Regions from separate parts of the Mesorhizobium sp. ESP7-2 genome, predicted to be linked through region 1. Evidence: predicted binding sites of a transcription regulator. Region 1 holds the regulator's gene; each other region holds the start of a gene.

What was found. Region 1 encodes LexA, which represses DNA repair genes until DNA is damaged. Its sites were predicted from a motif close to TGTTCNNNNTGTGTTCNG; they were not measured.
Region 2: the regulator LexA is predicted to act here: its motif matches at 1,552-1,569, upstream of recA (recombinase RecA).
Region 3: the regulator LexA is predicted to act here: its motif matches at 1,906-1,923, upstream of LB543_RS08280 (sel1 repeat family protein).

Annotation. Positions count from the first base shown of each region.
Region 1 is NZ_JAIUGQ010000003.1:32,488-35,761, reverse strand. It holds gene LB543_RS04200 (ComEC/Rec2 family competence protein) at 1-1,414, shown strand, start outside; gene lexA (transcriptional repressor LexA) at 1,408-2,151, opposite strand; gene LB543_RS04190 (GntR family transcriptional regulator) at 2,562-3,274, opposite strand, start outside.
Region 2 is NZ_JAIUGQ010000001.1:430,457-433,730, forward strand. It holds gene LB543_RS02245 (pseudouridine-5'-phosphate glycosidase) at 1-322, opposite strand, end outside; gene LB543_RS02250 (carbohydrate kinase family protein) at 380-1,324, opposite strand; gene recA (recombinase RecA) at 1,627-2,727, shown strand; gene alaS (alanine--tRNA ligase) at 2,999-3,274, shown strand, end outside.
Region 3 is NZ_JAIUGQ010000006.1:51,551-54,824, reverse strand. It holds gene LB543_RS08300 (AMP nucleosidase) at 1-550, opposite strand, end outside; gene LB543_RS08295 (hypothetical protein) at 668-862, opposite strand; gene LB543_RS08290 (hypothetical protein) at 897-1,052, opposite strand; gene LB543_RS08285 (DUF2147 domain-containing protein) at 1,265-1,606, opposite strand; gene LB543_RS08280 (sel1 repeat family protein) at 2,046-2,312, shown strand; gene LB543_RS08275 (branched-chain amino acid ABC transporter substrate-binding protein) at 2,743-3,274, shown strand, end outside.

The DNA.
Region 1 (3,274 bases):
GGCGCTGGTGGCCGGCACCATCATGGGTCTGTTACGCGGCGTCTTCGCGCTGTTTCCAGGCTTTTCCGCGCGCCGGCCGGTGAAGAAATACGCGGCCGCCGCCGCACTTTTCTCTGTCGCCGCCTATCTCGTCATTTCCGGCGTCGTCGTCGCCGCCGAGCGCAGCTTCATCATGCTGGCGGTGATGCTGGTCGCCGTCTTGTTCGATCGCGCGGCACTGACCATGCGCAACCTGGCGATCTCGGCGATCGCCGTCATCCTGGTTTCCCCGCACGAGGTCGTCGGCCCGAGCTTCCAGATGTCGTTCGCTGCGACAGCGGCCTTGGTAGGCGCCTATGCCGGCTGGGCCGACCACCATGCGGGAAAGACGAGGCCACCGCCGCCAAAGCGATCCCTGCCCGGGTTCCTGACGCGAAAGTTCCTCTTGGCGACAGGTGGATTGGCCGTGACATCCATCATCGCCGGCAGCGCAACGGCGCTGTTTGCCATCTGGCATTTCCAGCGGGTGTCGCCGCTCAGCCTGTTCGCCAATCTGGCCGTCATGCCGATCGTATCGGTTGTGATGTTCCTGGCTGTCGCCAGCGCGTTGCTGATGCCGTTCGGGTTGGATTGGCCGGCTCTCTACCTCATGGGCAAGGGCCTGACGGCGATGATCGCCGTATCGGCGTGGATATCGGAGCGCTCTCCGATCGATGGGGTCGGGCTGATCTCGCAGCAATCCGTGCTGCTGGTCACCGTCGCGCTGGTCATCGCGACGATGGCGACGACCTGGCTGCGGCTTGCCGCGCTGCCATTCGCGCTTGCCGGCCTGTTGACCGTGTCGCACACGCGCACGCCCGATGTGCTGATCTCGGAAGATGCGCGGCTGGTCGCATTGCCGATCGGCAATGGCGAACTGGCCGTCAACCGGGAACGTCCGAACGAATTCGCAGCCGAAAACTGGAAACGCGCCCTGGTCTCAGAATCAATCGTCAAACCGGAAATGTTCGACAAGACGGACGGGCAATTCGACATCGCTAGTCCCACCGACCTGCCGCAGGGATCGCCGTTCTATTGCCGCGAAGGCCTGTGTCTTGCCAGGCACCCATCCGGCGCAATCATCGCCTATGTCGAGGATCGCAAGAACACCTGGAAGGCCTGCGCCTTCGCCGACCTGATCGTCGTCAATGACGCTACCGCCTATGACGCCTGCCACAATCCGCTGGTTCTCGTCGTCACGAAACGGCAACTCGCCCGCAAGGGGAGTGCCGCCGTCTTCTTCGATCCCCAGTCGGCCACGAGCCCGGCTGCGATCGAATTCGCCGTCGACGGACCATACCGGCCCTGGCACGAGCAGCGAAAATTCTCACGCGAGGCGAGGGGGCTGCCGCCCTATAAAAAGCCTGACAAACCTGATGGCAAACCGGTTCAGTAGCGTCTTATCAGCCCGACCAGCTTGCCCTGCACCTTGACCCTGTCTGGCCCGAAGATGCGTGTTTCGTAGGCTGGATTGGCGGCTTCGAGCGCGATCGAAGCGCCCTTGCGGCGAAACCGCTTCAGCGTTGCTTCCTCCTCATCGACCAGCGCCACGATGATTTCGCCCGGACTTGCCGTATCGGCATTGCGGATGATGACCGTGTCGCCGTCGAAGATACCGGCCTCGATCATCGAGTCGCCCTTGACCTCCAGCGCATAGTGCTCGCCGCCCATGATCATGTCCGGCGGCACCGAAATCGAATGCGTCTGATGCTGGATGGCATCGATCGGCACACCGGCGGCGATACGGCCCATGACCGGGATGGACACGGCTGAAACCGCATCGTCGTCGTTACCGGCCGCGGGCAGGCGAGAAGGCGCCGCCGCCGGCCTGATCTGGCGGCCGAGACCGCCTTGGCCAAGGCTGCCCTGGATGACGCTTGGCGAGAACTTCTTCGCCGCATTGAGGCCCGGCGCGATCGAGTCCGGCAGCCGCAGCACTTCCAGCGCGCGCGCCCGGTTGGGCAGCCGGCGAATGAAGCCGCGTTCCTCCAACGCCGTGATCAGGCGATGGATCCCCGACTTGGAGGCAAGATCGAGCGCTTCCTTCATCTCGTCGAAAGAGGGCGGTATCCCGCTTTCCTTGAGCCGTTCGTGGATGAACATCAGCAGTTCATGTTGCTTGCGTGTCAGCATGGCGGCCCCCAAGGCAGTGAACGAAGGTCTGAACCAGAATCGAAAAACAAACCCAGAACAAACACTATCTGTTCCAGTTGTGTTCCGCAACCGTTTAAAGTTTAATGAATTTGTTAAGGCGTCTGAAGTTTTTTGCCCGCGACAGCGGACGGCAATCGACCCTTTCCGCCGTCGGCAAGGACATTGAAATCGTGTTGGTTAATGGGCTGTGGCCCATCCTCCGCCGAGGCTTGGCATCAGTCTTTTTGAGGGCTTTTCCGGGGATGGATCGTAAAAATTATGGATCCATTATTCGCGGAACGAAACGAAACCAAAACGCCAACGATTGTAGCTTCGGGGCAGCGACGGATCCAGGCGTCCGGCCGGCTCCGATCAAGTGCGTGCGAACAGGCGTCGCGGAAGCGCTGAAGTCATCCGGCGACAGCTTTCAAGCTGCCGGCGCGGGCGGCGTACTCGGTCGCGCCGCTGTCTTCGCTGTGGACATAGACATGCAGGGTGTAGCCGATATGCGCAGTCATCAGCGCCTTGGCCCGCTCGACGTCACGATCGAGTGCCGCTTCCATGATCGCGGTATGGTGTTCGATCGCAATCGCTTCACGCAGTGCCTCCATCGCCTCTTCATAGCCATTCTTGAGGCCAGCCGCGGCCCGCAATGTCGGCGCCAGACCAAGAAAGCGATGATGCCGGCGCAGCTGATCCGAGATTGTCGAGCGGAAACGCAGCAGCCAATCGCATGTGGCGGCGCTCAGCAGCGCCGCATGGAAAGCCTCGTGGTTCTCGTCCCATTTGTCGACGGCCGCATCCGAGGGATCGTCGACCGCGGTCTTGCAGCGGGAGAGCCGGTAGTGGGCGGTGACGACAGCATCCTCCCACTCCTTGCCGCCTTTCTCCATCGATTCGAGGAATAGGGGGATCTCGACCACCATCCTGGCGCGCGCCAGGTCCTCCAGTTCGGCCCGCGATACCGGAGCCACGGTAAAGCCGCGATTGCTGATGGCGGTGACAAGGCGTTCGGCCTCGAGCCGCGACAAGGCTTCTCGCAACGGCGTCCAGCCGACGCCATAGGTACCGCGCAGCACACTCAGCTTGAGCGGGGCGCCGGGCATGAGGCGCGTGGTCAGGA
Region 2 (3,274 bases), on a different contig from region 1:
CGCCCGTGCGTCCCTGCGCGACGGCGAAGCCGAGATCGGCACGCGACAGCTTCATGGCGTCACCCGTCATCGCCAGCGATTCGCGCTCGCCGTCGGAGAGGCCGATCTTGATGCGGCCGCCAATCACAGCGATCGTCGCCGGCACCGCGCCGCCGTCACTGATGATCTTTTCGACATTGGCGGCCATGGCGCCATTGTCGGGATAGGGCATGCCATGGGTGATGATGGTGCTTTCGAGCGCCACCACCGCACGCCCGGCCGCCAGGGCTTGCGCCACCGGTGCGTGGATATCGATGAAAGGGCGGGCGGTTTCTGGCGTCATCTCTGATCTCCAATCCGGAGTGCGGCGCATCCACTGCGCTCTATGAATTTGCCGGTCTCATGCCACTTCCCTGGCATCCGGCACAAGGGCCAGCGCTTCCGCGAAGCTCGCCGCGGTGAATTCGGGCACGGCGTTGGCGCTTTCGATGGCCAACGTTGCCGCCGCGACGCCTTCGCGCAGGGCCTGGCGCAACGGCAGGCCGCGCAGCAGCGCCGCGACCGTCGCGCCCGCCAGCGCGTCGCCGGCGCCGGTGACATCGGCGACCTTTCTGGGGGCAGGCGGCAGGATCGAAAAGGCACCTGTCTCATCGAAACCCAGCACGGGGCCGCTGCCTGCCGTGACCACGCCGCTGGCAAGGCCGCTGCATCGCAAGCCGTCGATCATTTCCCCCTCGGCGGCACCTGCATTGACGCCGGCCAGCACAAGGGCCTCCCGCCGGTTCATGAAGAGCTGGGCCAGCCCGCCGAGCACCGGTATTAGCCGCGTCACCTTGGCCGGCGAAATCGCGATGGCGAAAACTGGTTTGCCGGCGGCGAGCGACAGCAACCCCTCCAGCGCGGCCGACGGCAGGTTGGCGTCGCACAGGATGGCATCGGCGGCGGCCACTTCCTGGCGTATCTTGGAACGCCGGATCTGCTTGGGAAAGGCCAGGTCGTACAATGCCATATCGGCAAAGCCGACGATCAATTCGCCTTCGCGATCGATCAGTGCCGTGTAGCTCGGCGTGGTACGGTCGAGGAACACCGCCGACAAATCGACGATGCCTGCCTCGGCGATGGCCCGTGAAACCGTATCGGCTGACGCGTCGCCGCCGCGCACCGAGAGCAGCGATGCGGAGAGGCCGCGCCGCACCATGCTGCGCAACGCATTGAAGACGCCACCGCCGACATCCTCGCGCATCGTGCCGGGATTGGAGGCGGCCGGCACATAGGGGCCGGACACCTGGCCACGCCGGTCGATATGGGCGCCGCCCACGGCCAGTATCTCTAGGGATTCCACCATGGCGGCGATATGACCTTTGTTGTTGCAGACGCACAAGCGCTACAATGCGCGACAGAGCTTCGCATGCAGGACGGCGATTCGGCCGGGCGATAGGATCGAGCCGTCTGGCCCAATGCGGAGCCTGTTCCTGCCCGGGCGGAGCCCTCTCCTGCCCGGGGTTGCGAGACAAAAAAAGAACAAATTGGGATATCGCTTGTTTTTCAGTTGGTTGTCACCCCTTGCCAAATGAGAACAAAAAAGGTACAAAATGGCAGGGATTACGGATTGTCCGGCCTTCATTGACGACCAAGGGGTGATGTATCATGGCTCAGAATTCTTTGCGGCTGGTAGAGGATAAGGCAGTGGACAAATCAAAGGCTCTGGATGCGGCGCTGTCGCAAATCGAGCGGGCTTTCGGCAAGGGCTCGATCATGCGGCTCGGCGCCAACGAGCAGGTCGTCGAGATCGAAACGGTGCCGACCGGCTCGCTCGGCCTCGACATCGCGCTCGGCGTCGGCGGCCTGCCGCGCGGCCGCATCATCGAAATCTACGGGCCGGAAAGCTCGGGCAAGACGACGCTGGCCCTGCACACCGTGGCCGAAGCCCAGAAGAAGGGCGGCATCTGCGCCTTCGTCGACGCCGAGCACGCGCTCGATCCGGTCTACGCTCGCAAGCTCGGCGTCGATCTTGAAAACCTGCTGATCTCGCAGCCCGACACCGGCGAGCAGGCGCTGGAGATTTGCGACACGCTGGTCCGTTCCGGCGCCATCGACGTGCTGGTGGTCGATTCGGTGGCGGCGCTGACGCCGCGTGCCGAAATCGAGGGCGAGATGGGCGATTCGCTGCCCGGCCTGCAGGCCCGCCTGATGAGCCAGGCGCTGCGCAAGCTGACAGCCTCGATCTCGCGCTCCAACACCATGGTCATCTTCATCAACCAGATCCGCATGAAGATCGGCGTCATGTTCGGTTCGCCTGAGACGACGACCGGCGGCAACGCGCTGAAATTCTACGCCTCGGTGCGCCTCGACATCCGCCGCATCGGCTCGGTCAAGGATCGCGACGAGGTGGTCGGCAACCAGACCCGCGTCAAGGTGGTCAAGAACAAGCTGGCGCCGCCCTTTAAGGTGGTCGAGTTCGACATCATGTATGGCGAGGGCGTCTCCAAGACCGGCGAACTGGTCGATCTCGGCGTCAAGGCCGGCGTGGTCGAGAAGTCGGGCGCCTGGTTCTCCTACAATTCGCAGCGTCTCGGCCAGGGCCGCGAAAACGCCAAACTGTTCCTGCGCGACAATCCCGACACCGCGCGCGAGATCGAACTGGCGCTCAGGCAGAATGCCGGGTTGATCGCCGAAAAATTCCTCGAAAATGGCGGCTCTGAAGGCAATGGCGACGACGGTTTCGAGGACGAAGCCGGCGCGATGTAGGGCAATGCCAGAGTTTGGCCATAAATCCGGCCTATTATCTGATGCTTAAGTAACAGAGTTCTGTAGTACCGCGTTCCAAACCGCCGGCCTTCGCGCCGGCGGTTTTCGTTTGCGCGCCCGCGCAAATGCCGGTGCAAGGCGCGAATTGGCCCAATTCCGTGTTTCTGGACAGGGTCAAGAGCTACGGCTAAAAGGCCAACTCCATCTTCTAGAAAACACAGAGCCATCTCCCGCCGGTCCGGCCGGCGGCTCTCTCGAAAAGGCAGTATCCATGAGTGGCGTGAACGAGATCCGGTCGACCTTTCTCGACTATTTCCGCAAGGAGGGCCATGAGGTCGTGGCCTCGAGCCCGCTCGTGCCGCGCAACGATCCGACATTGATGTTCACCAATGCCGGCATGGTGCAGTTCAAGAACGTCTTCACCGGTTTGGAGAAGCGGCCCTATTCGCGTGCCACCACGGCCCAGAAAAGCGTTCGCGCCGGCGGCAAGCACAACGATCTCGACAATGTCGGCTATACCGCGCGCCACCTGACCTTCTTCGAGATG
Region 3 (3,274 bases), on a different contig from region 1:
AATAATCGATGCGCTGCGCCGTGAACGGCGCCAGCGGTCGGGGTTCGCCGAAGGCGGCCTCGAACGTACCGTTGGCGATCTGGTCGTCGGTGCCGTCGAGGTCCGGCACGTCGAACAGGTCGCGGATCGGCCGCTCGATACGTTCGGCAGCGGCGCCGTCGACATAGGTGCCTTCCAGGAAAGCAAAATGCAGCGGGATCGGCGTGGTCGATTCAGAGACCGTCACCGACACGCCGTGATTGCGCATGATCAGCCGAAGTTGCTCGGTGAGATAGGCTTCGAACAGGATCGGCTGGGTGACCGTGGTAGCGAAATGACCTGGTGTCGGCATGTGGCCATAGGCCTGGCGCGAGTCGACCTGGGTGAACGAACTCGTGGTGACGCCGATCTGAGGATAGAAGGCCCGGTAACGTTTGCTGCTGTCGCCGCCCGCGGCAAGTGCCGCAAAGGAGTCGCGCAGGAACTTGGTGTTGCGGTCGTAGAGCACCTCGAGCGCGGCAACGGCCTTTTTGGCGTTGTCGAAGCTTTGCCGGCCAAAAGGCTCGGGCATGACAACCGATTCGATGGCTTGGGGGTAGATTCGCTTTTCCATGGCTCAATATAGAGACTTGGACGGGCGGTTGGGAGGGGGCTCGCCGCCGAAGGCGCTCAAAGCGCCATTTTTTCTTTATCCGCGCTGCAGGCTGACCAGCAGCACGAACCCGACGCCGGACTTTCTGAGCGCCGGCGCCTCGATCGTCGAGCCGGCATCGGCGCGCATCATCGGCACTGCCAGGACCGGAGCGGCCAGGAGCATCAGGATAAGCGCCGCCCGCGGCAGCAGCCGGAGGATCCTGGAGAGATTGGCGGCGATGCGGTTCATGATGTCTGTGCTTTTCTTTTCGAGGTTCTCTGTTTCAGTGGCGAAGGTTGGTCGGGCAGGCGAGGCGGCACATTCTGGTGGCTTCGTCCCACGAGCGGGGGGAACGGCCCGCTTCGGCGACGAGGATGGCGAAGAACATTCCAAACAGGCTCATCAGCAGGCAGACGATGGTGAAGCGGCGAGCAAGCATTGGGTCCGTGTCTCCTTCAACACGCCGGAGAATGCGCTGACGCCTCTGAACCGGCCCTGATGCCAGCGTTCATCTGCGGTTCAAATTGATTGACGGGATATTGGCTGGCTTGCCGGCTACCCGAATGCCGATCGAGCGCCACTGCCTGCGCCTCGATAAAACGAAAACGGGGCCCGCCAGGCCCCGTTTTGAGATCACAAGGAGATTGACGATCAGAGCTTGTGCCAGATCTGGCTCTTGCAGATCAGTCCGCCGAGCACGCAACCGCTCATCTTGAGCGAGGCACCCGATAATGTCGCCTTGCCGGAATAGGTCTTGTCGTTTGCCGGATCGGTGATGTTGCCGGTATATTTGTTATCGCCGGCCGCCGTGAGCGAGCCGATGGTCTTGCCGACATATTTACCGGACTTGAGCGTGATGGAAAATGAACCGCCGCCTGAAATGGCCGCGGTGTCGCCCGCCTGCGTTTTCCAGTTGCCCTCGATCGGATCGGCCCATGCTGCGCCGCCCAGCATCAAAGTGGCCGCCAGGGCCAGGCTCACTTTTCGAAACATGTCTTCCTCCCTTTGGATAGCCGGCCGGATGCTCCGCCTCGCCGGTCTGCCGCTTACGCAAACGTAAGCTAATCCAGCTTCCGTCAAAACAAAAGCGGTGCCGCAACGGAAGACTTCGGCATTTTGAATGCGCCTGAATTCGCCTGGTCGGCGCGGGAATGAAAAACGACCGGCGTGTCGCGTTTGTTTCCCGTGGTTAGCGGAGTGTTGATTGCGGCCCCGAAAATTTTCGTCAAATTTGACGAAAACCAGCCGAATTGCTGGCTTCGTATCCTTAACGAATTTCCGCGTTTACCTCTTGTTTTAGCTTTGTTTTCCTCAAATTAAGCACGCCATTTAACGACGGATTCAAGCCTGCGCGGCATTCTCGAAAGCATCGAAAGAGCGGCCCGGACAAGACAAACGGAGGCAGCTCTCGGGAGCCAGACAGGGGACTAAAATGGCACGTTTTGAAATGCTTGAAGCAGGCTTCGGCGCCATGGGGGCAACTGCCCAGGCCGACATTCTTTTCGAACTGGGCATGATGTATGCGACCGGTCGCGATTGCGAGACCGACGTCGTTGCCGCCCACAAATGGTTCAACATCGCCGCCATCAAGGGTTCGGCCCGCGCCGCGGAGTTGCGCTCGGAACTCTCGGCGGCCATGTCGAAGGTCGAGATCGCCAAGGCCCTGCGCGAAGCTCGCGAATGGATGACCATGCACTGAGTTCCGTCAGGCGGGGACGCTCCGGCCAAGGCCGCTAAAAGACGGTCGGGCCAACAGGGATAAGGCTGCGCAGACAGCCAGGCCACAGGCCAACAATGAAAAGAATGCGGCAGGCCGGCAGGTCCAAGCCGCGCGACGGACCATGATCCCGAAGTGGATCGGGGCTTCGGCAAGATCATGGCCAACAGGAAGACAGGGAAGGTGGGTTGGGTTCACAGCGCGGGGGCGCCGGGGAAACAGCCTGACAGGCAAAAAAGCCACGACCAGCCGAAACAAGGCTGGCGTGGCTTTTTGCGTGGATGAGGCCGCGCAGGCCCAATCGAGCGGCGTCAATGCGCCTAGACAGGCCCGATGAAGGATGAAATTGTCCCGCCTCTCTGGAAGAAGCGCGGCCGGGGCGGCCGCGCGTGAGTGGAGGAGTTCCATTGTCATGAAAAAACTGAGGATTTTGAGCGCGGCCATTTTCGGCCTGATGATGAGCGCGCCGGTCGCATTCGCCGACGACATCACCGTCTCGGTGGTCGGCCCGATGACCGGACAACTCGCGACCATCGGCGATCAGTTCAAGCAAGGCGCACAGGCCGCGGCCGATGCCATCAACGCCGCGGGCGGCGTCAACGGCTCGATGATCAAGCTCGACATCGAGGACGACCAGTGCGATCCCAAGCAGGCCGTGTCGGTCGCCAACCGCATCGTTGCCAACGGCGTCAAGTTCATCGATGGCCATGCCTGCTCGGGTTCGAGCATTCCGGCCTCGGCGGTCTATGCCGAAGCCGGCGCGCTGATGATGAGCCCGGCGTCCTCCAACCCGGTGCTGACCGATGCGGCGGCCAAGAACGGCTGGTCGACGATCATGCGTCTTTATACGCGTGACGACGCGCAGGGCGCCTTCATCGGTCCGTGGATCGCCAAGAAGTACGCCGGCAAGAATGTCGTGATCCTGCACGACAAGAGCGCCTACG